3 regions of the Pseudomaricurvus sp. ABR4_320 genome follow, and region 1 is predicted to be linked to each of the others. Evidence: predicted binding sites of a transcription regulator. Region 1 holds the regulator's gene; each other region holds the start of a gene.
What was found. Region 1 encodes sigma-54, which starts transcription at its own class of promoters, with help from an activator protein. Its sites were predicted from a motif close to TGGCACANNNNTTGCNNT; they were not measured.

Region 1 (6,092 bases):
AATGGTGTCCGTATCCATGATACCGCCAGCGGTATCTTCATCGTAAACCAGGACCTGTTCGACACGGGCACGATCCTGAGCGCTCATCGCCGCCAGGACTTCTTGAGTTACTCGATCAGGTAATTGCTGCAGAATGTCGGCGAGGTCATCCGTAACCATGCCTTCGGTCAGTTCAACAACCGCATCTGTGTCCATCTGACTCAGAATTTGCGCCTGCACATCCTCAGACAATTCCTGCAGAACTTCCGCTTCCGCTTCTTTGTCGATTAATTCCCAGACAAGCTTTCTTGTCGGTGGCGGAGAAGAATCAATCAGATGGGCAATTTCTACCGGGCGCAGGCCGTTGAGCAGCCTCCTTACCTGGCCTTTGGTTCCGCTATCCAACGCCTCATTGATTTCAGTAAGGGTGCTGTGAGTAAGGTCGTGTCGCTCTTCGCTGGTTAATGCCATGCAATTGATTTCTGAAATTCAATGGGTGGGGGGATCGGCCTCTTGTGTTGACCGATGGTTTTGTCGCGGTTTCGTCAGGCGTGGTTAATGGGTATCTTACTCCTCTTCGTTGAAGCGATTATTAATCAGTTCGACGACGGCTGCCATGGCTTCTTCTTCGTCGTCGCCATCGACGAGGACCTCAATTTGCGTACCCTGATTGGCGGCAAGTAGCATGAGTGACATAACGCTTTTGGCATCGACAGATTTACCATTCAACCCGACTTTAATTTGGCTTGAAAATCGAGCGGCGCATTTTGAAAACAGGGCGGCGGCGCGGGCATGCAGGCCAAGCTTGTTGATGATCGTGACCGTTTTTTTCAGCATGAAGTCCTCGTCGTTTAGCGGTGGCCGCCTGTCTGAGCCCTCTCCAGTTCCCGGTGGCGGAATTGTGTGTTCGAATACGAATGGCGAAAATGGTTGTGCAGCTGTTCACATACGTATACGGAGCGGTGGTGGCCTCCTGTACAGCCGATAGCGACGGTAAAATAGCTGCGGTTGTCGGCGTCAAATGCAGGGAGCCAGCGGTCTAGGTAGTGGATGATATCATTAACCATTGCTGATACCTGCTCGCTCTTTCGCAGGAAATCGATGACAGGGGGCTGTTGGCCTGTAAAACCACGCAGTTCTGTGTGCCAGTAAGGGTTGGGTAGACAGCGAACGTCAAATACCAAGTCAACATCGACAGGAATGCCATTTTTGAATCCGAAGGAAACAAATTCCAATGCCATGCCTGGCGCATCATTCGCCACAATTCTCTGCTTGATTAGGTCGCGCAGTTGGTGAAGTGTTAATGCTGTGGTGTCCAGTGTGAGGTCTGCGCAATAGGCGATGGGTTCCAGAAAGTCCTTCTCTTTGGCGATCGCCTCGCGCAGATCTGTGGCTAAGTCACTGAGCGGATGACGGCGCCGTGTTTCGCTATACCGCTGAATTAGTTTTTCGTCACTGGCATCGAGAAATAAAACTTCGCACCTGAGTCCTGGAATCTTTGCCTGCGAAAATATTTCCGGGAACTTTTGTAAGTCTTGGAGGCTGTTGCGTGCGTCAATGCTAACAGCTAACTTTTGATTGTGTGGATGCCCCTGCAGTTGGCTGGCTAACGCGGGTAACAGGGACGCAGGCAGATTGTCGATGCAATTAAATCCTGCGTCTTCTAAAACGTGTAGTGCAGTACTCTTGCCGGAACCGGAACGCCCGCTAATCACCACCAGACGCATAGTTGCCTCCCGCTGCTGAAAGGATGTTCTTTTAGTTTACCTTGAAAACCCGGGCTCATCACGGCGCAATGGATAAGAATCTCACGGCGGTGTAATTTGTTTCAGGTTCAGATGCTCGCTTATGCGTAGACCTACGTGATCGCCTGGAAAATGGACTGATTTAATCCAGGCTGATAGCGGCTGAGTAGAGGGTTTCGCAATCGGGTGCGGCGCGCAGTGAGTTTAGATAACCATTGTCGTTCAGTCGCTCAACTAGGCTGGCAAGTGTTTGCAAGTGAGCATCGTGGGCCTCATCGGGTACCAGAAGAGCGAAAACCAGATCAACGGGTTTTTCGTCGATGGCATCAAAGTCGATACCTTTTTCCAGGTGCAGCAAGGCACCAACCGTATTGGAACAGGTTTTCACCCGACAGTGCGGGATGGCAATACCATTACCAATACCTGTAGACCCCAGCCTTTCGCGAGCTGTCATGCTGGTGAAAATGTCGTCAGCACTGAGATCGGGAAGATCTTCAGCGATAAGTTCCGACAGAATCTGCAGGGTGCGTTTTTTACTAAGAGACTCAACACCGCAGGCACAGCGGTGTTGAGTGAGAATGTTTTTAAGCTGCATATCTCAACGATGATGATTTTTCAGCTTCTCTTTATGCTTTAACAGTTGCCGATCCAGTTTGTCAGCCAGCATATCGATCGCCGCGTATAAGTCCTCTGATTCGCAATCGGCATAGAAGTCTTTTCCACTCACGTGGACAGACGCCTCTGCCTTCTGGCGTAGTTTATCAACAGACAGGATCACATTGGTACTGGTTATTCGATCATGATGACGTTCGAGTCGATCCAGCTTGTTGGTTACATAGTCTTTTATCGCTGGAGTAAGATCGATGTGATGTCCACTTATGTTGATTTGCATAGATTGCTCCTCTTTTGTGTGTAGACCAGCGCTGTTGGCTGGTGGAGAAGTCGGTTGGTGCTGGACTTCTCTGCATTCAGACCCAAAACAGGGTCTTGAAAATCGATGTTATAGGAGTCTTTTACGTTCATTTGATGGCGGAATGTTGAGAGATTCGCGATATTTGGCGATAGTGCGTCGGGCAACCTGAATACCCTGGTCCGCCAGTAGACTTGTAATTTTGCTGTCACTCAGTGGTTTTTGCGGATTTTCTGCAGCGATGAGTTTCTTGATAATGGCGCGAATAGCCGTTGAAGAGCACTCACCGCCGGATTCCGTACTGACGTGGCTGGAGAAGAAGTACTTGAGTTCGAAAATGCCCTGAGGGGTATGCATATATTTTTGCGTTGTCACCCTGGAAATTGTGGATTCGTGCATGCCGACAACTTCTGCGACATCGTGCAGTACCAGAGGTTTCATCGCTTCTGCCCCATGATCAAGAAACGCACGCTGTTTTTCGACAATACAGGTGGCTACTTTGAGTAGGGTTTCGTTACGACTCTGAAGACTTTTCAAAAACCAGCGGGCTTCCTGCAAATTGTCGCGTAAAAAATTATTGTCCGTGCTGCTGTCGGCGCGTTTCACCATGGCAGCGTAGGTGTCGTTAATTCTAATTTTAGGCGCAATTTCAGGATTAAGGTTAACCGTCCAGCGATCATTTTGTTTGGTGACGAAAACATCGGGTACGACATATTCGGTTTCACCGATGTTAATTTGATCTCCAGGCCTCGGGTTCAGGCTCTGGATCAGCAGGATTGCATCCCGCAATTGAAATTCTTTAAGTTTGGTCTTGCGCATCAACTGCTTGTAATCCCGGTTGCCCAGTAGCGCCAAATGTTCTTTTACGATGAGCTTAGCATCTTTGAGGGCGGGGCAGTCAGGCAGTTGATTGAGCTGTATCAACAGGCAGTCACTCAGGTCTTGGCCGGCAACGCCTGGGGGGTCGAATTGCTGAATTCGATGTAAAACGGCCACGACTTCGTCGAGTTCGAGCTCCTCCAGTTCAGATTCCAGCCCCTGGAAAATTTCATCGACTGTAATGCTGAGAATTCCGTTGTCTTGAACGGCGTCAATGATGGCCATGGCAATGATCTGATCTCGATCGGACATGGGGGTCAGATTCAGCTGCCAGTTCAAATGCTGTTGGAGACTTTCGTCTGTTCCGCGACGGGACTCAAAATCACTGTCTTCCTGCTCGGGAGAGGCGAGGCCGGTACCGGTAGGACCAGCTTGGTAGACATCGTCCCAGCTGGTGTCGACGGGCAGATCTTCAGGTATGGATTCGTTCCAGTCGCCTTCTGCGTTGGCGGTATCTGTCTCGTTTTCGTTGTAGTTGGTCGTCTCTTCAGCACTGGAAGCCTCAGAGTTTGAGGTTTCTGTCGAACTGTTTTTATCGTCGCCGTCTTTGCTGTTTTGCTCCTGTCCACCGCTGTCGACGTCTTCGTCGGATATTTCCAGCATCGGGTTGGAGTCGAGAGCTTCCTGGATTTCTGCCTGAAGATCGAGAGTGGATAGCTGCAACAACCGGATTGCCTGTTGCAGTTGAGGGGTCATGGTCAGCTGTTGACCAAGTTTAAGCTGTAACGATTGTTTCATATCTACGTCGATTACCGATACCGCCGCAGTGAGAGACCGCGATGCGGAATTTGAAATACCGTGTGGCCGCAAGAGAAAACCGGCTGAGCAACAAGCCGAGCGAGTTTCTGAGCTTTAAATCAAGAGTAACCGAGTTGAAACATTTTGACAAGCAAGAAATATGCCTGTTTTTTGGCGCTTGAAAATATTAATTTGGGGAGAAGTGTGGCGGGGTTTTCAGCTCTGGTTACTATAGTCTGAATTGATGACCGAGGTAAACTTCTTTAACAGTCTCATTGGCCAGAACGCTGGCAGAATCGCCTTCGGCAATGATGTTGCCTTCACTAACGATATAAGCGTGTTCGCAGATATCCAGCGTTTCTCTCACGTTGTGGTCGGTAATTAATACGCCGATCCCGCGCTTTTTCAAGTGCTGAATAATATGTTTGATATCGCTTACCGAAATGGGGTCGACTCCGGCGAAGGGTTCGTCCAGCAGGATAAATTGTGGATCTGTCGCCAGTGCGCGGGCGATTTCGACTCGTCGGCGCTCACCGCCGGAAAGTGCCATACCCGGGCTCGAGGCAATGTGGGTAATATGAAATTCGTTGAGAAGTTGATCGAGCTTTTCCTGCTGTTGCTGGCGCTTGAGGTCTTTACGGGTTTGCAGTATCGCGAGAATGTTATCGGTGACGCTCAGTTTGCGGAAGACAGAGGCTTCCTGCGGCAGATAGCCGATCCCCGCGCGGGCCCGACCATGCATGGATAGGGGCGTTATGTCTTTCTCGTTGATAATGATCTTGCCGTGATCGGCATTAATTAACCCGGCAATCATATAAAAGCAGGTTGTTTTGCCAGCGCCATTGGGGCCGAGAAGTCCAACGATCTGGCCGCTGTTGACTTCGAGGCTGACGTCGCGAACGACGGCACGCTTGCGGTAACTTTTGGCGAGGTGAAGTGCGTTTAATTTTGCCATGAAATCTGTCAGTTGCTGGTTTCGTCGGATGTGGTTGGTGTGGCTTGTTTGGGGGGGATTACCATGCGAATGCGGTCGCCCGAGGTCTGAGTCGATTCTGCGTCGCGTGAGTCTGCACGCAATACCTCTGTCTTAAGGTCGTATCGAATGACTTTTCCGGTGAGCAATGAGCCGTCACTCTGTTCGACGGAGGCGCTTTCTGAAATGCGCAATTTCTCTTCGCTAAGAAAATACTCGATGGTTTTTCCCTTTGCGGTTATTAGCCCTTTATCTTCTGCAGGCTGCTGTTGATACTGAGCCAGATCGCCGGTTGCTGTCACTTTTTCGACGTCCTGGCCGTTGCTCTTTATGACAACCTTATCGGCCAAAATCTGTAGCGTTCCCTGGGTCATGGTCACGTCGCCAGAATAGGTCGTGATGCCGTTGCGTTCGTCGCGCTCAGCGGCATCCGATTCAATATGAATCGGTTGGCTGCTGTCGCTTTCCAGAGCTAGGCTTGGCGGAGAAAAGGGGAGCAACAGCGCAATGGTGCAGAGCGCAGGAGCAGAGCGTCGCATTCCCTTAAGGGGTGGTCTGAACTTCATGGATTCCTCTAACGGTATTCAAAAGCCGAAGTACATCTTGCTGCAGGTACGCTTCCATGCCGACAGCTGTGGTGCGGTTGCCGGGAGATTGAATATCGACCGCTGCATCGGTCTTAGCGATTTGAGGGGTGGGTAAAACGGTCATGCGTGGACTGTGTAACTCGCTGACACCCCCGTCGGCTAAATTTTTCCACAAGTGTACCTGGCCAGACAGATTGATTTGTTCATTGTTTTTGGTGGATTCACCGGTATCTGCGGTCAAGTGCCAAGGCGGTTGGTCCTGGCTGTAAAGGGTCAGGTCT
Region 2 (6,092 bases), on a different contig from region 1:
TTGAATTTCGCATCACGTTTTTTACCTTCGAATCTGTCATTGGTTTACGTAAAATCCCGGTAAATTAGAATGAATAGGTATTTTGCGTAGTCTGGCTGACGTGTTGTTTTGCTGTCTGTGAAGCGCTGTTGTGCCGTTATTTTTGCTGGTAAAAATAGGCTCGGCAACGCGGCAAAACCAATGAAAGAGAAGGGGATGATTTGTCGAAAGACAAATGGGAAATTTCTGTGGGTCTTCCATGAAATAAATCTATCTATACTGTGTTAGACCTTAAAATAAATGGCAGTCGTCGCTTTTTCTGACGAGCTACTGTTTAACGTCTAACAGTCTTTTCTTGTATATCCCTATGCTTACCATATTTATTTTTAAATGTGGTTTGCTGCAGATATGTCCGTGTCTACTAAGTTCCTTTTTCTATCCACTAAATTTATTTCAGTCTACTAAGTTTGTTTTTCTTGTCTTTATTTTTGTGCCGGGGCTTTAAATTTCGCGCATTGTACGCGCGGTTCTTAAATAAAAAAACACGTGAATGGAATTGTAACATTCCGGCGATGATAGACCGCTGTGTTGTAAGAAAATTCAAATTTTTTGAGAGACACCCTAATAAGTAGTGAGCGCATTCCAAAGATAGTTAAGAAAAAGAGATGTTTCTTTCGCGTACTCGGGTAAATATTGTTGTCGATTGCTAAGAGCGCTTTATTTAGAAATATTGTCGTGTTTCGTAGGTGCTGATTGTGCCAGTAGCGACTTCATCGCCATAGAGAGGAGGGGCTATGGTTGCGGATAGGTGGTGGGTCGGCAAAGACAGTGCCTACAATCGGGATTGCGTTCAGTGATTGTTGTTAGATTGTCGCTTCACGAGTTTTCGTCGTATTTCATTGACTGTGTTTCAACAGCGTCCAGGGTACTGGCGTAACGCTAAGAAGCGCTATCAGGCTCCCGGAGAGGATCCGACGCAATACCCCATAACGCAATAATCCCGGAAGCCGCGTTAGCCGCTATCCGGGATCATCGTTCAGTAGGACTCTAATCTGAATTGGCGTTCTGTTGATGGTGGGGCGGAACTCTAGTCGTTCCCGTCGCCATCGCCGTCATCGGCCATGCCCAATTCTTTGAGCTTGCGGGTCAGTGTATTGCGCCCCCAGCCCAAGAGGTTCGCGGCATCGCGCTTGCGGCCGGCCGTGTGTTTTAGTGCGGTTTCTATCAGTGCTTTTTCAAAAGTCGGTACGGCGACCGAAAGGATGTCCTTTTGGCCCCTGGCAAGGGATTGATCCGCCCAGTGGCGAAGTGCTTTTTCCCAGTCGCCGGAAGGGCTGTCTTCGGGCTTGCTGTCCATCAATTCCGGCGGCAGGTCCTCGAGGTGAACCTCTCGTCCAGACGCCATTACGGTGATCCAGCGGCAGGTGTTTTCGAGCTGGCGAACGTTGCCTGGCCAGTTCAAATTGCAGAGGTAGTTTTCGGTATCCTGCAGTAGAATTTTGGGTTCAACTTCCAGTTCGCGGGCGGCTTTCAGGAAGAAATACTGGGCGAGCTTTGGAATGTCTTCGCGGCGATCCGACAGCTTCGGAATGTGAATTCGAATAACATTCAGGCGGTGGAAGAGATCCTCGCGGAAGCGATTTTGTTCAACCAGCGTTTCCAGGTTTTGGTGGGTTGCCGCGATAATTCGAACGTCCACTTTTACCGCGGTATGGCCGCCTACGCGATAGAATTCACCATCGGCCAGTACTCGCAATAATCGCGTTTGTGTTTCCGCGGGCATGTCTCCGATTTCGTCGAGAAACAGGGTGCCGCCATTGGCTTGTTCAAAGCGCCCCTGGCGCTGCCCGCCAGCGCCGGTAAAAGCGCCTTTTTCGTGACCGAAGAGTTCTGATTCGATCAGGTCTCTTGGAATCGCGGCCATGTTCAATGCGATAAACGTATTGTTGCGGCGTGGGCTGTGGCGGTGTAAGGCTCTGGCGACCAGCTCTTTACCCGTTCCGGATTCGCCGTTTATCAATACCGTTATGTTGGATTGCGACAGGCGACCAATGGCGCGAAAGACTTCCTGCATGGCAGGGGCTTCACCAATGATTTCGGCGCCAACTTCGGGGACGGGAGGCTCGCTTTCGCGTTGCTCTTCATTGGCATGAGCGAGGCCGCGTTTGATAACGGCGACGGCTTCGTCGACATCAAAGGGTTTCGGAAGATATTCGAATGCGCCGCCTTGGTAGGCTGACACAGCACTGTCGAGATCCGAGTGGGCGGTCATGATAATGATCGGCAGTCCCGGCGCTTCTTCTGCGAAGATCTTCAGCAGTGCCAGGCCGTCAGTGCCCGGCATGCGCACGTCGGTAATGACGGCATTGGGGCGATCGTTTTTGAGTGCGCTTAGGGCTCTATCCCCGTTTTCGAAAGCGGTGCAGTTGATTCCCTCTTGTTGCAGGGCTCTTTCCAGTACCCAGCGAATAGAGCGATCGTCGTCAATAATCCATACGTTGTTAGGCGGCATTGCTTTGTTCCAAAGGCAAGAAGATAGAAAAAATGGTTTGGCCAGGGTGGCTTTCGCATTCGATCAGGCCGTGGTGTTGATTGATGATATTTTGAGAGATGGCGAGTCCTAGGCCAGTTCCCAGCGCGCGGCCGGATATCATCGGATAAAAAATATCGTTGAGAATATCTTCTGGAATGCCGGGGCCATTGTCTTCGACGTCGATGCGGCAAACCAGATGGTAGTAGTGATGGCTGATGGTCAGCTGACGCTTAATGCGTGTGCGCAAGGTTATGGTGTTCTGTTGGTTCAACCCGGATTCCAGCAGCGCTTGCATGGCATTTCGGGTGATGTTTAAAAGTGCCTGGACCATAAACTCACGATCGGCATCGACATCAGGAATACTGGGGTCGTAGTCCCGTTGAATGGAGATGTCGAGTCCGCATTCCGCGATCATCACTTTGGCTACATGCTCGACGATTTCATGCACATTAATGCGTTCAAATTGCGGCAACTGCCGCGGACCCAGCATGCGGTCGACCAAATTGCGCAGTCGGTCGGTTTCTTCAATGATGACTTGGGTGAACTCTTCCAGCGTTGGGTCTGGCAGTTCTCGAGCCAGCAGCTGGGCTGCGCCACGAATTCCGCCCAGCGGATTTTTGATTTCGTGAGCGAGGCTGCGAACCAGATTGCGTGTGGTTTCTTGAGAGGAGATCAGCGTTTCTTCGCGACTGATGCGCAAAATATGATCCAGAGGCAATATCTCTATGATCAACAGGTCGGCGTCGGGAAGCGGGGTTACGCTGTAGTCAACGGTAAACTTCTGGCCGTTGTGCAAATGCCAGTTGGCGCGTCTCTTTGTGAACTGCGAGTGATTCGCGGCCGCCTGCAGGATCACCTCTTCTGGTGTCCCGTCCTCACGATAGTGTTTGAGGAATGGCTTATCGATCGCCTGGGCGCCACTGATCGCCAACAACATCTCTGCGGCAGGGTTCAGATACTTGATCTGTAAGGCCCGGTCGATAACAACCAGAGAGATGTTTAAGTGATCAAATACGGATTTAAATTGATGTTCTATCACCATTAAGTCTCGGACGTTTTATCGACTTATTGAAATCTGGCTGCTAATTCAGCAAAAAGCGAACCAATAGGGCGCACTCGCCCTAATTCGGTGATTTCAGCGGTTTTTGGCATTTATAGTAGAAATCTGCCCGACTTTTACGCGCTAAAGTAGTGCGTGAGCGAAGGCTTGTCTATAGAAAGTCGGGAGCGGGGCGGGGTTTTACGCAAGCCTGTCAGTTGGCGATGCTGGCGCGTTGCACGAAAACCGTGACGGGTTTTGACTGGATAGCGACTTTACGATTGCTGTCGACCAATACCGCGCTGATGGTGTGTTCGCCGCGAACGAGGTTGCCGATTGCGACATCGGTTTCCTGGCTTGGGGGGCTGGCGGGTTTGCCATCCAGCAATACCTGAATGAGATAGCCATTGGGTAGTGGATCACTAAGGCCCACGGAAACCAGGAGATCTCTTTGTCCCGGCGGGACGGTTGCTCCGTCTCGGGGATCAACGATCTGAATTTGCAGGGATTCTTCTAGCGGTTGTTTCTGGCTGGGAGTTATTTTTGACTGGTTTTGTGGTGCGATCGCGGGCTGGGTGTTGAGCGGCTCCAGTTCAACGGGTTTCGAATCGTCGTTTTGGGGGCTGTCGCTGTAGGTAACACTGCCGTCTTTATTAACGGTTTTGTACACCTGAGCACTGGCAGCGCTGCAAAGGCTGACGGTGATCAGTGTGGCGAACAGTAAGCGAGTCATAGTCATATCTCTACTGTCTGGCTCTGATAAAGTCTCTTCGGGTGTCGTGCAGTATAGCTGTTTAACAATGGCCGATACTGCTTGGCGCATGTTTCAGGCTTACTATACCCGGTTGGTTTATTTATGAACACAGGAAGATTTTAGCGACAATAAAAAAGGCCCCAATGGGGCCTTTTCAGCGTGGCGGGTTGAGAAACCCGCTTTGCTTGAGCGACTTATACAGAGTAGTAGAGGTCGAATTCTACCGGATGAGTGGTGTGCTCAACGCGGTAAACATCTTCCATCTTCAGCTCGATGTAGGCATCGATCATGTCGTCAGTGAATACACCGCCGGCAGTCAGGAACTCGCGGTCTGCATCCAAAGAAGCCAGTGCTTCGCGGAGAGAGCCACAAACTTGTGGAATCTCAGCTGCTTCTTCAGGTGGCAGGTCGTAAAGATCTTTATCGGCAGGATCGCCAGGGTGAATCTTGTTCTTGACGCCGTCCAAGCCAGCCATCAGCAATGCTGCGAAGGCCAGGTATGGGTTGGCGATTGGGTCAGGGAAGCGCGCTTCTACACGTACTGCTTTCGGAGAAGAAACGAAAGGAATACGCAGTGACGCGGAACGGTTACGGGCAGAGTATGCCAGCATGACCGGTGCTTCAAAGCCTGGGATCAGACGCTTGTACGAGTTGGTGCCTGGGTTGGTGAACGCGTTCAGTGCTTTCGCGTGCTTGATGATACCGCCAATGTAGTAAAGGGCAGTTTCAGACAACCCAGCGTAGCCGTCACCAGCAAATTGGTTGACGCCATCTTTCCAGAAAGACTGGTGGCAGTGCATACCAGAACCGTTATCTCCAACCAGTGGCTTAGGCATGAAGGTCGCGGTTTTGCCGTAAGCGGCAGCAACGTTGTGAACGCAGTATTTCAGGATCTGAGTTTCGTCAGCCTTGGATACGAGCGTATTAAAAGAAACACCGATTTCACACTGGCCAGCGTTGGCAACTTCGTGGTGGTGTACTTCTACGTCCAGACCCATTTGCTCCATGGCGTTACACATGGCAGAACGGATGTCGTGCAGTGAGTCAACTGGAGGTACGGGGAAGTAGCCACCTTTGACGCGAGGGCGGTGACCCATGTTGCCATCGGCGATGTCCATGGCAGAAGCCCAGGCGGCTTCTTCAGAATTGATCTTGACGAAAGAGCCGCTCATGTCAGCGCCCCACTTGATGTCGTCAAAGATGAAGAATTCAGGTTCTGGACCAAAGAAGGCGGTGTCGCCGAGTCCGGTAGATTTCAGATATTCTTCCGCGCGCTTGGCAACGGAACGGGGGTCACGATCGTAGCCTTCCATGGTGGACGGCTCGATGATGTCACAACGCAAAATTACTGTCGGCTCATCGGTAAATGGGTCGAGAATTGCGGTGCTGTCGTCCGGCATGAGAATCATGTCGGATTCGTTGATTCCTTTCCACCCGGAGATTGAAGAACCGTCAAACATTTGCCCGTTTTCGAAGTATTCTTCGTCAACAGCTCTAGCGGGAATCGTGACGTGTTGTTCTTTACCTTTGGTATCGGTGAAGCGTAAATCAACCCAGCGGGCTTCGCTCTCTTTGATCAAACTCAGAGTTTTCTCTGACATGCGGGTGCCTCCAGATGGCCTAACTTAAGTCAAAGTAACGTTTTTTAGGATAATCTTCCCGTCTGCTGCATCGATTCGAGGCAGTTTCGGCGAAAAGTCCGTTCGCATTCTTCACTCTTTAACGAGACGACGCAAGTGTGTGTTCTACTCCTGTGCGAGATCAGTGCGTTTCTAAGAGTGGAAACA
Region 3 (6,092 bases), on a different contig from region 1:
ACCGAGACTGTCGTAGATGGTGACTGAAGTTGCGGAGTTGTAGGTTTCTGCGTTATTGGGATCAAAGGTATTACTGGAGTTGCCGGGTAACGCGCCCCAGATATTACCGGGGGTACCTGTGGTGTTCGCCTCAATGCTAATGCCGTCATCAACGGTAATATCCAATTCACCACCGACAGCCACCTGCAGGCCCGAATTCAGAGTTTGCACACCTGGGCTCGAGGCAGGTACAGACAGGTTTCCGCCAAAATCTGTCAGTGAGACATAATCCAGAGTTTCCGTTGCGCTTTGGTTTTGAATGACGATATCTTCACCATTCAACGCCGCAATATCGACGACGCCAGTACTGGAAATTTCGGCCGACAATCCAGGCACATTTGCTTCATTAATAGCATCGACAATCTGCTGTTCAATGCTGCCGGCACCACCGGCCGGATTTAATGTGAGGAAGGTGGTATCCCCGTCTTCATTGGAAGACTTCAACGCTAAAAACAGCTCGTCGTCATTAAACGCACCGATGTTTGAGAGACGCACATTAGTCCGCGCATCCGCGTTGATTCCAAGCAGCTGATTCTGACTTTCATCATTCAGGTAATCGGCGATTTGCAGCGCCGTGGCATTGGCGCCGGGCTCGGTCGTCAAATCGAGTGACTCAATACCTGTTGCGGTAATCACATTGAGCTGGCCGGGATTATAGCCATTGTCGGGCGCTTGGTAAGTGGAAGAGATACCGGAAGTAATTTCCGGTACCAGATTCGAAAAGGCATCGATGCCATTGCCCGACACATTGGTCAGGTTCACCGAAAAATTGGTGTCGTTCATCGCTTCCGTGCCGGTCAGAGAAATATCCAACTCGGTTCCGTTCGCAGACGCTTGCAATTGACTGTAAGGCGTCGTTAGACCACCAAAATACGTATTCAATGTGCTGACGAGTGTCGCCAGATCCGGAATATTGCCGTTGAGGGTTAAACCTGCGGGCGCCGTGGTACCGGGGATACTGAAACTCACCGTTACCTGATCAGCGCTAAAGTCGGTAGCCGACCCAAATTCGGATGTCACACTGGTTTGCGCAGCATCTGGCGTCGTTGGCGTTAGTACAGCTGTGCCGTTCGATGTTGCCACTAGTTCAACCGGTGCCAACGCCAGGGCATCAAGGTTTAATTGCGAATCAACATCTGTCGTCTGCTGAGGCGCCTGAATGCCCGTTTGCACACGCAAATCGGTGAGGACGCCGTTGACAATATTGCCCTCTTCATCAGCGGCAAAACCCTGCAATTTAAGATCGGAATTATTGACCAGATAACCTTGCTCATCCGTCGAAAACATTCCGGCTCTTGTATAGGAAGGATCGCCATTATCACTGAGCACAAAAAACCCGGTACCATTAATTGCAAGATCCAAAACGTTCTCGGTGAAAGCGATATTTCCCTGGGTAAACTGCTGAGAAATATCCGTTAAGGCCACACCGTTACCCGGAGCATCTGCGGCAGAGCCGACGATCGAACTTGCATAAAGGTCGCCAAATTCCGCTCGCGAACGCTTAAAACCGGTGGTGCTGGCGTTGGCAATGTTATTACCAGTAACCTGCAGATCACTGTCTGCCGCCCGTATACCGCTGAGACCAATATTGAATGACATGGCCGAATTCCTCTACTTCTCTGTCTGCTATCACTAAGCTGCGGTTTTAAACACAGCACCGCTATTGAATGGTTTGCACCTCTGACAGGGCTACCCTGCCAATACCTTCTAAATTCAATGAAGTTTCACTGCTGGTTGCCCCCAGTGTTACGCTGTTGACGTTGGCCCCCAACAGCGTTTCCAGCTGCTGAGATTCACCGTCAATTTGCGCTTCAGCGCTCACCGTATACATGCCTGAGGCAAGCGCTTCACCGCTGTTGTTGGTTCCATCCCAGGTAAACCCAACCTCGCCCTCAGCCTGAACGCCTAAATCCATATTCTTCACCACTTGCCCTGACGCATCGTAGATCGACACCGTCAGTGTGCTGGTCGCACTGGGCACCTCGATGACACCGGTAAATGGATCACCCTCCGTCATCCAGGAGCTGTCTGTGCGCACCTGAACCTGACGCCCAACCAGAGCCGTAGCCTCGAGCGCCAGATTCGACTGGTAACTGGAAACAAAGCCCTCCATGGTAGCGTTGAGGTTATCGATACCTTCCAGAGAGCTGAACTGTGCCAGCTGTGCAATAAACTCACCGTTGTCCTGCGGCTCAAGTGGATTCTGATTCTCCATCTGCGTCACAAGCAGCTGCAGAAACTCATCCTTGCCCAGCTCGTTACTGCCGGTAGTTTCAGCTTCTTCTGTTCTGGTGTACTGCTCCAGAACACTGGAGATTTCGTTACTGACAACGTCCATCGCCAATCACCTTTAACAATTTATTGACCGAGCGTCAGCGCTTTCTGCACCATCAGCTTTGCCGAGTTCATCACTTCCACGTTGGTTTGAAACGACCGGGAAGCAGAAATCATATTGGCCATTTCTTCCACTACATTAACATTGGGGTAATAGACGTAGCCTTCTTCATTGGCTTCCGGATGATAGGGCTCGTAGCGTGCTTGCAAGGGCGCATCACTCTCGACAATCCCCATCACACCTACGCCGGCTTGCGATTGTACGGCAACGTCTTTGGCATCAAGATTCATTGCGCCTTCATAAACAGCCTTAAATACCGGATGGCGAGCGCGATACACTTCATCTGTACTGGAACTGGCAGATTGTGCGTTGGCCATATTACTGGCGGTGGTATTCAAACGAACGCTCTGAGCGTTCATTCCTGATCCTGCGATATCAAATACATTGGCGAGTGGCATGATGCGTCTCCTTATTCGCCGCGCAACGCGGTATTCAGACCTTTAAACTTGCTGTTCAGAAAGGTGAAAGACGATTGGAAATCGAGGGTGTTTTCCATGAATTTGGCATGCTCAACATGCTCTTCCACGGTGTTGCCATCAATGCTGGGTTGGGTAGGCGTGCGATACAGCAGGCTGTCATCCATATCGGCTAAGCCCGCTTTCTCGATGTGCGCACCGTCAGTTGTGGCGAGTTTCATGCGTTGCGTCTCTTCTTCAGCGCGCTTTAACGCCGCCTGAAAATCGATATCTCGAGCCTTGTAATTCGGGGTATCCAAATTGGCAAGATTGTTCGCCAATACGGAAGAGCGCTGACTACGAAACTTTAAAGCGTCGTCGTGAATGCCCAGCGCTGAGTCAAAAGTGATTGCCATAATCGAATACCTGACGTGCAAATTCTTTGTCTTTCAGGCTTACAGCAATCCCTGTGCCACGCTTATATTTATTTTTATCCTAATGATTTTATTAGACTTTTTATTTCAGTCACGAACAGCAACGGCAAGAACGGGCAAGGCATTACCGCTTTGGCGGCAAACCCGTGTCGCTTAAAAAGATCTGGGGATAGGACGATACGCAATGCCGGGGTTGGCATTGACCATTTCAAAATGATCACTTAAACCGGAAACATTTTCCGAAGCACCAAGAAAGAGTAAGCCATCCGGGTAGAGCGCCTGATGAAACTTTTTGATAACACTGTTTTTGGTATCGGCATCGAAATAAATCAGCACATTGCGACAGAAGATCACGTGAAACCGCCCCATGCTGGCAAAAGAATCCAACAAGTTCAGTGAGCGAAAGTCGACCCGCGCGGCGATATTGGATTTGATGCGCCAATAGCGTTGCGGTTGTAGAACATCAAAATACGTGTCCAAATACCCGGCCGGCAATCCGCGCGCGACTGCGTTGTAGTCGTAAACCCCTTCTCTGGCCTCTGCCAACACCCGGGAGGAAATATCTGTCCCGACAATTCGAATATCCCGCGCACGACTGCCACCAAATTGTCGCGAGCATATATCGCTAAGCATGCTGATCGAATACGCCTCCTGTCCGGTTGAACAGGCAGCAGACCAAATACGAATGGGCTCCCGTGCTGGCGCTTTTAGCAATTCGGGAACATAGGTGCGCTGGAGATACTCAAAGGGGTAACCATCACGAAACCAGAAGGTTTCGTTGGTTGTCATCGCGTCGATGACTTCCCTCTTCAGCGACGCATTTTGTGGAAGCTCAATTTTTCGAACCAGAGCAGCAAGATCGGCGGTGCCGTGCTCCTGCATCAAACGCCGCAAACGAATGTCGACGAGGTATTGCTTGTTGAGCGCCAGAGAAATGCCACTGTTGCGATAGAGAAAATCCCTGAAACAATTAAAATCTCCCGCGTTCAAGCCAAACCTCTTAGCCTGTTTCGAGATACCTTGTTAGCCTTGTCCCTCATGGAAATAACCGCTCCTGTTGCTGCCATTAGCTGTCCGCCACTTCATCGGGGGGCAGTACATCTTCTCCAGTGATGTCTTTAATTCGGCTATTGACGCGCTGAGCGAGCTCATCGGGATTAAACTTAGCTAAGAAGTTATTAGCACCGACTTTACGCACCATCGCCTCATTAAAAACGCCGCTGAGGGACGTATGTAAAACAATATAGAGATCTTTCAGCGCAGGGTTATCTCGCACTTCCGATGTAAACGTATAGCCGTCCATTTCCGGCATTTCGATGTCAGAAATCACCATGATAAGTTCCTCCATGGGATTCTTACCATCTGCGACCATTTGCTCGAGAAAGGTCAACGCTTCGCGACCATCTTTTTTAAGCGTCGTTTTGATACCCATGGACTCCACAACCCGCTGCACCTGCTTGCGGGCAATGGTCGAATCGTCAGCAATGAGAATGTGACGCTCGATAACGCGCTCGGCGATGCCATCCTCAATAACGCCCGCACTCACCTCTTCCCGTGGCGGCGCGACCTCGGCAAGAATTTTTTCAACATCGATAATTTCCACGAGTCGACTTTCAACTTGCGTCACGGCAGTCAAATAGCTCTCTTTGCCCGATCCCTTTGGTGGTGGATGGATGTCACCCCAGTTCATGTTGACGATTCGCTCGACACCTCTAACAAGGAAGCCCTGAGTACAACGGTTGTATTCCGTAATGATGACAAAGCAATCCTGAATGTTTTCCAGCGGCGTATTGCCTGTCGCCTGACTCATATCAAGTATGGAAACCGTAGACCCTCGAATATGCGCAACACCTCGGACAACTGGATTGCGCTGGGGAATCTCGTTTAATGGAGGGCACTGCAGCACCTCTTTTACCTTAAAGACGTTGATGCCGTAGAGCTGATCACTGGCCAGACGGAACAGTAACAGCTCCAACCGGTTTTGACCGACCAGCTGCGTCCTCTGATTGACTGTGTCTAATACACCCGCCATTTATATTCCTCACACTCTCATCCGTCAAAAATCCGCTGGCATAGCTATTGCTTTTTAGGAGATACCACTTCCGAATACGTCGGAAAGCGCCAGAGAATTGCCACTACGCCAGGATTGTCTGACACAGGTAAAAGCCGCCGTCAGAAACATTAGCCACACGACAACAACGACTATCTGTTGGTTATTAGCGGCGGCAAGGAAAAAATCTTTTGGCTTTTTTTACTCTGTCCTACTTCATAAAGCATAGGTCATGAAGAGAAAACTTTTAAAAATTTATCCCCTATTTGCCTGCGCTTTGGGACTTTTCGCACTGAACAGCGAGGCGACAGAATCTAACCAGGCATACCTGCAGCGAATCGGCGATGAAACTACGGCTTTTCTCGAAGATATCCTGTCCGCACAGGCTCCGGACGATGAGCTCAGTATATCCGTCAACACTCCGGATCCGCGGCTGCGTTTGCAGCAATGTGACAGTCCTTTGACGTACAGCTTGCATGGCAGAGCTCGGAACGCATCCAACGTTACGGTAAAGGTATCCTGTGAGCTTGCCGCCGGCTGGTCTTTCTATGTGACCGCGGATGTCTCACGTCGGCGCCTGGTCGCGGTCGCCGTCAACGCCATCCCCAGAGGGGATACCATTACGGCACGCGACGTCGAAACCCAACGTCGCGCTATTTCTGCCATGGGTACGAGCAGCTACAGTAGCGCCGAAAGCGTCGTTGGTATGGCAGCGAAACGCTCAATTCGCGCCGGAGAGATCATCCGCAGTTCTCAAGTCATTGCTCCTCTGGCCGTCA

Region 2: the regulator sigma-54 is predicted to act here: its motif matches at 3,600-3,617, upstream of glnL (nitrogen regulation protein NR(II)).
Region 3: the regulator sigma-54 is predicted to act here: its motif matches at 3,287-3,304, upstream of flgB (flagellar basal body rod protein FlgB).

Annotation. Positions count from the first base shown of each region.
Region 1 is NZ_JBSWVF010000019.1:63,248-69,339, reverse strand. It holds gene mgtE (magnesium transporter) at 1-450, opposite strand, end outside; gene ACXAFR_RS23750 (HPr family phosphocarrier protein) at 547-816, opposite strand; gene rapZ (RNase adapter RapZ) at 831-1,706, opposite strand; gene ACXAFR_RS23740 (PTS sugar transporter subunit IIA) at 1,867-2,319, opposite strand; gene hpf (ribosome hibernation-promoting factor, HPF/YfiA family) at 2,323-2,616, opposite strand; gene ACXAFR_RS23730 (RNA polymerase factor sigma-54) at 2,725-4,251, opposite strand; gene lptB (LPS export ABC transporter ATP-binding protein) at 4,481-5,206, opposite strand; gene lptA (lipopolysaccharide transport periplasmic protein LptA) at 5,215-5,790, opposite strand; gene lptC (LPS export ABC transporter periplasmic protein LptC) at 5,768-6,092, opposite strand, start outside.
Region 2 is NZ_JBSWVF010000010.1:588-6,679, forward strand. It holds partial or broken gene ACXAFR_RS18560 (hypothetical protein) at 1-40, opposite strand, end outside; gene glnG (nitrogen regulation protein NR(I)) at 1,067-2,491, opposite strand; gene glnL (nitrogen regulation protein NR(II)) at 2,481-3,554, opposite strand; gene ACXAFR_RS18575 (DUF4124 domain-containing protein) at 3,766-4,284, opposite strand; gene glnA (glutamate--ammonia ligase) at 4,500-5,906, opposite strand.
Region 3 is NZ_JBSWVF010000004.1:157,532-163,623, reverse strand. It holds gene ACXAFR_RS09780 (flagellar hook-basal body complex protein) at 1-1,638, opposite strand, end outside; gene ACXAFR_RS09775 (flagellar hook assembly protein FlgD) at 1,700-2,377, opposite strand; gene flgC (flagellar basal body rod protein FlgC) at 2,398-2,832, opposite strand; gene flgB (flagellar basal body rod protein FlgB) at 2,844-3,245, opposite strand; gene ACXAFR_RS09760 (CheR family methyltransferase) at 3,417-4,253, opposite strand; gene ACXAFR_RS09755 (chemotaxis protein CheV) at 4,330-5,295, opposite strand; gene flgA (flagellar basal body P-ring formation chaperone FlgA) at 5,546-6,092, shown strand, end outside.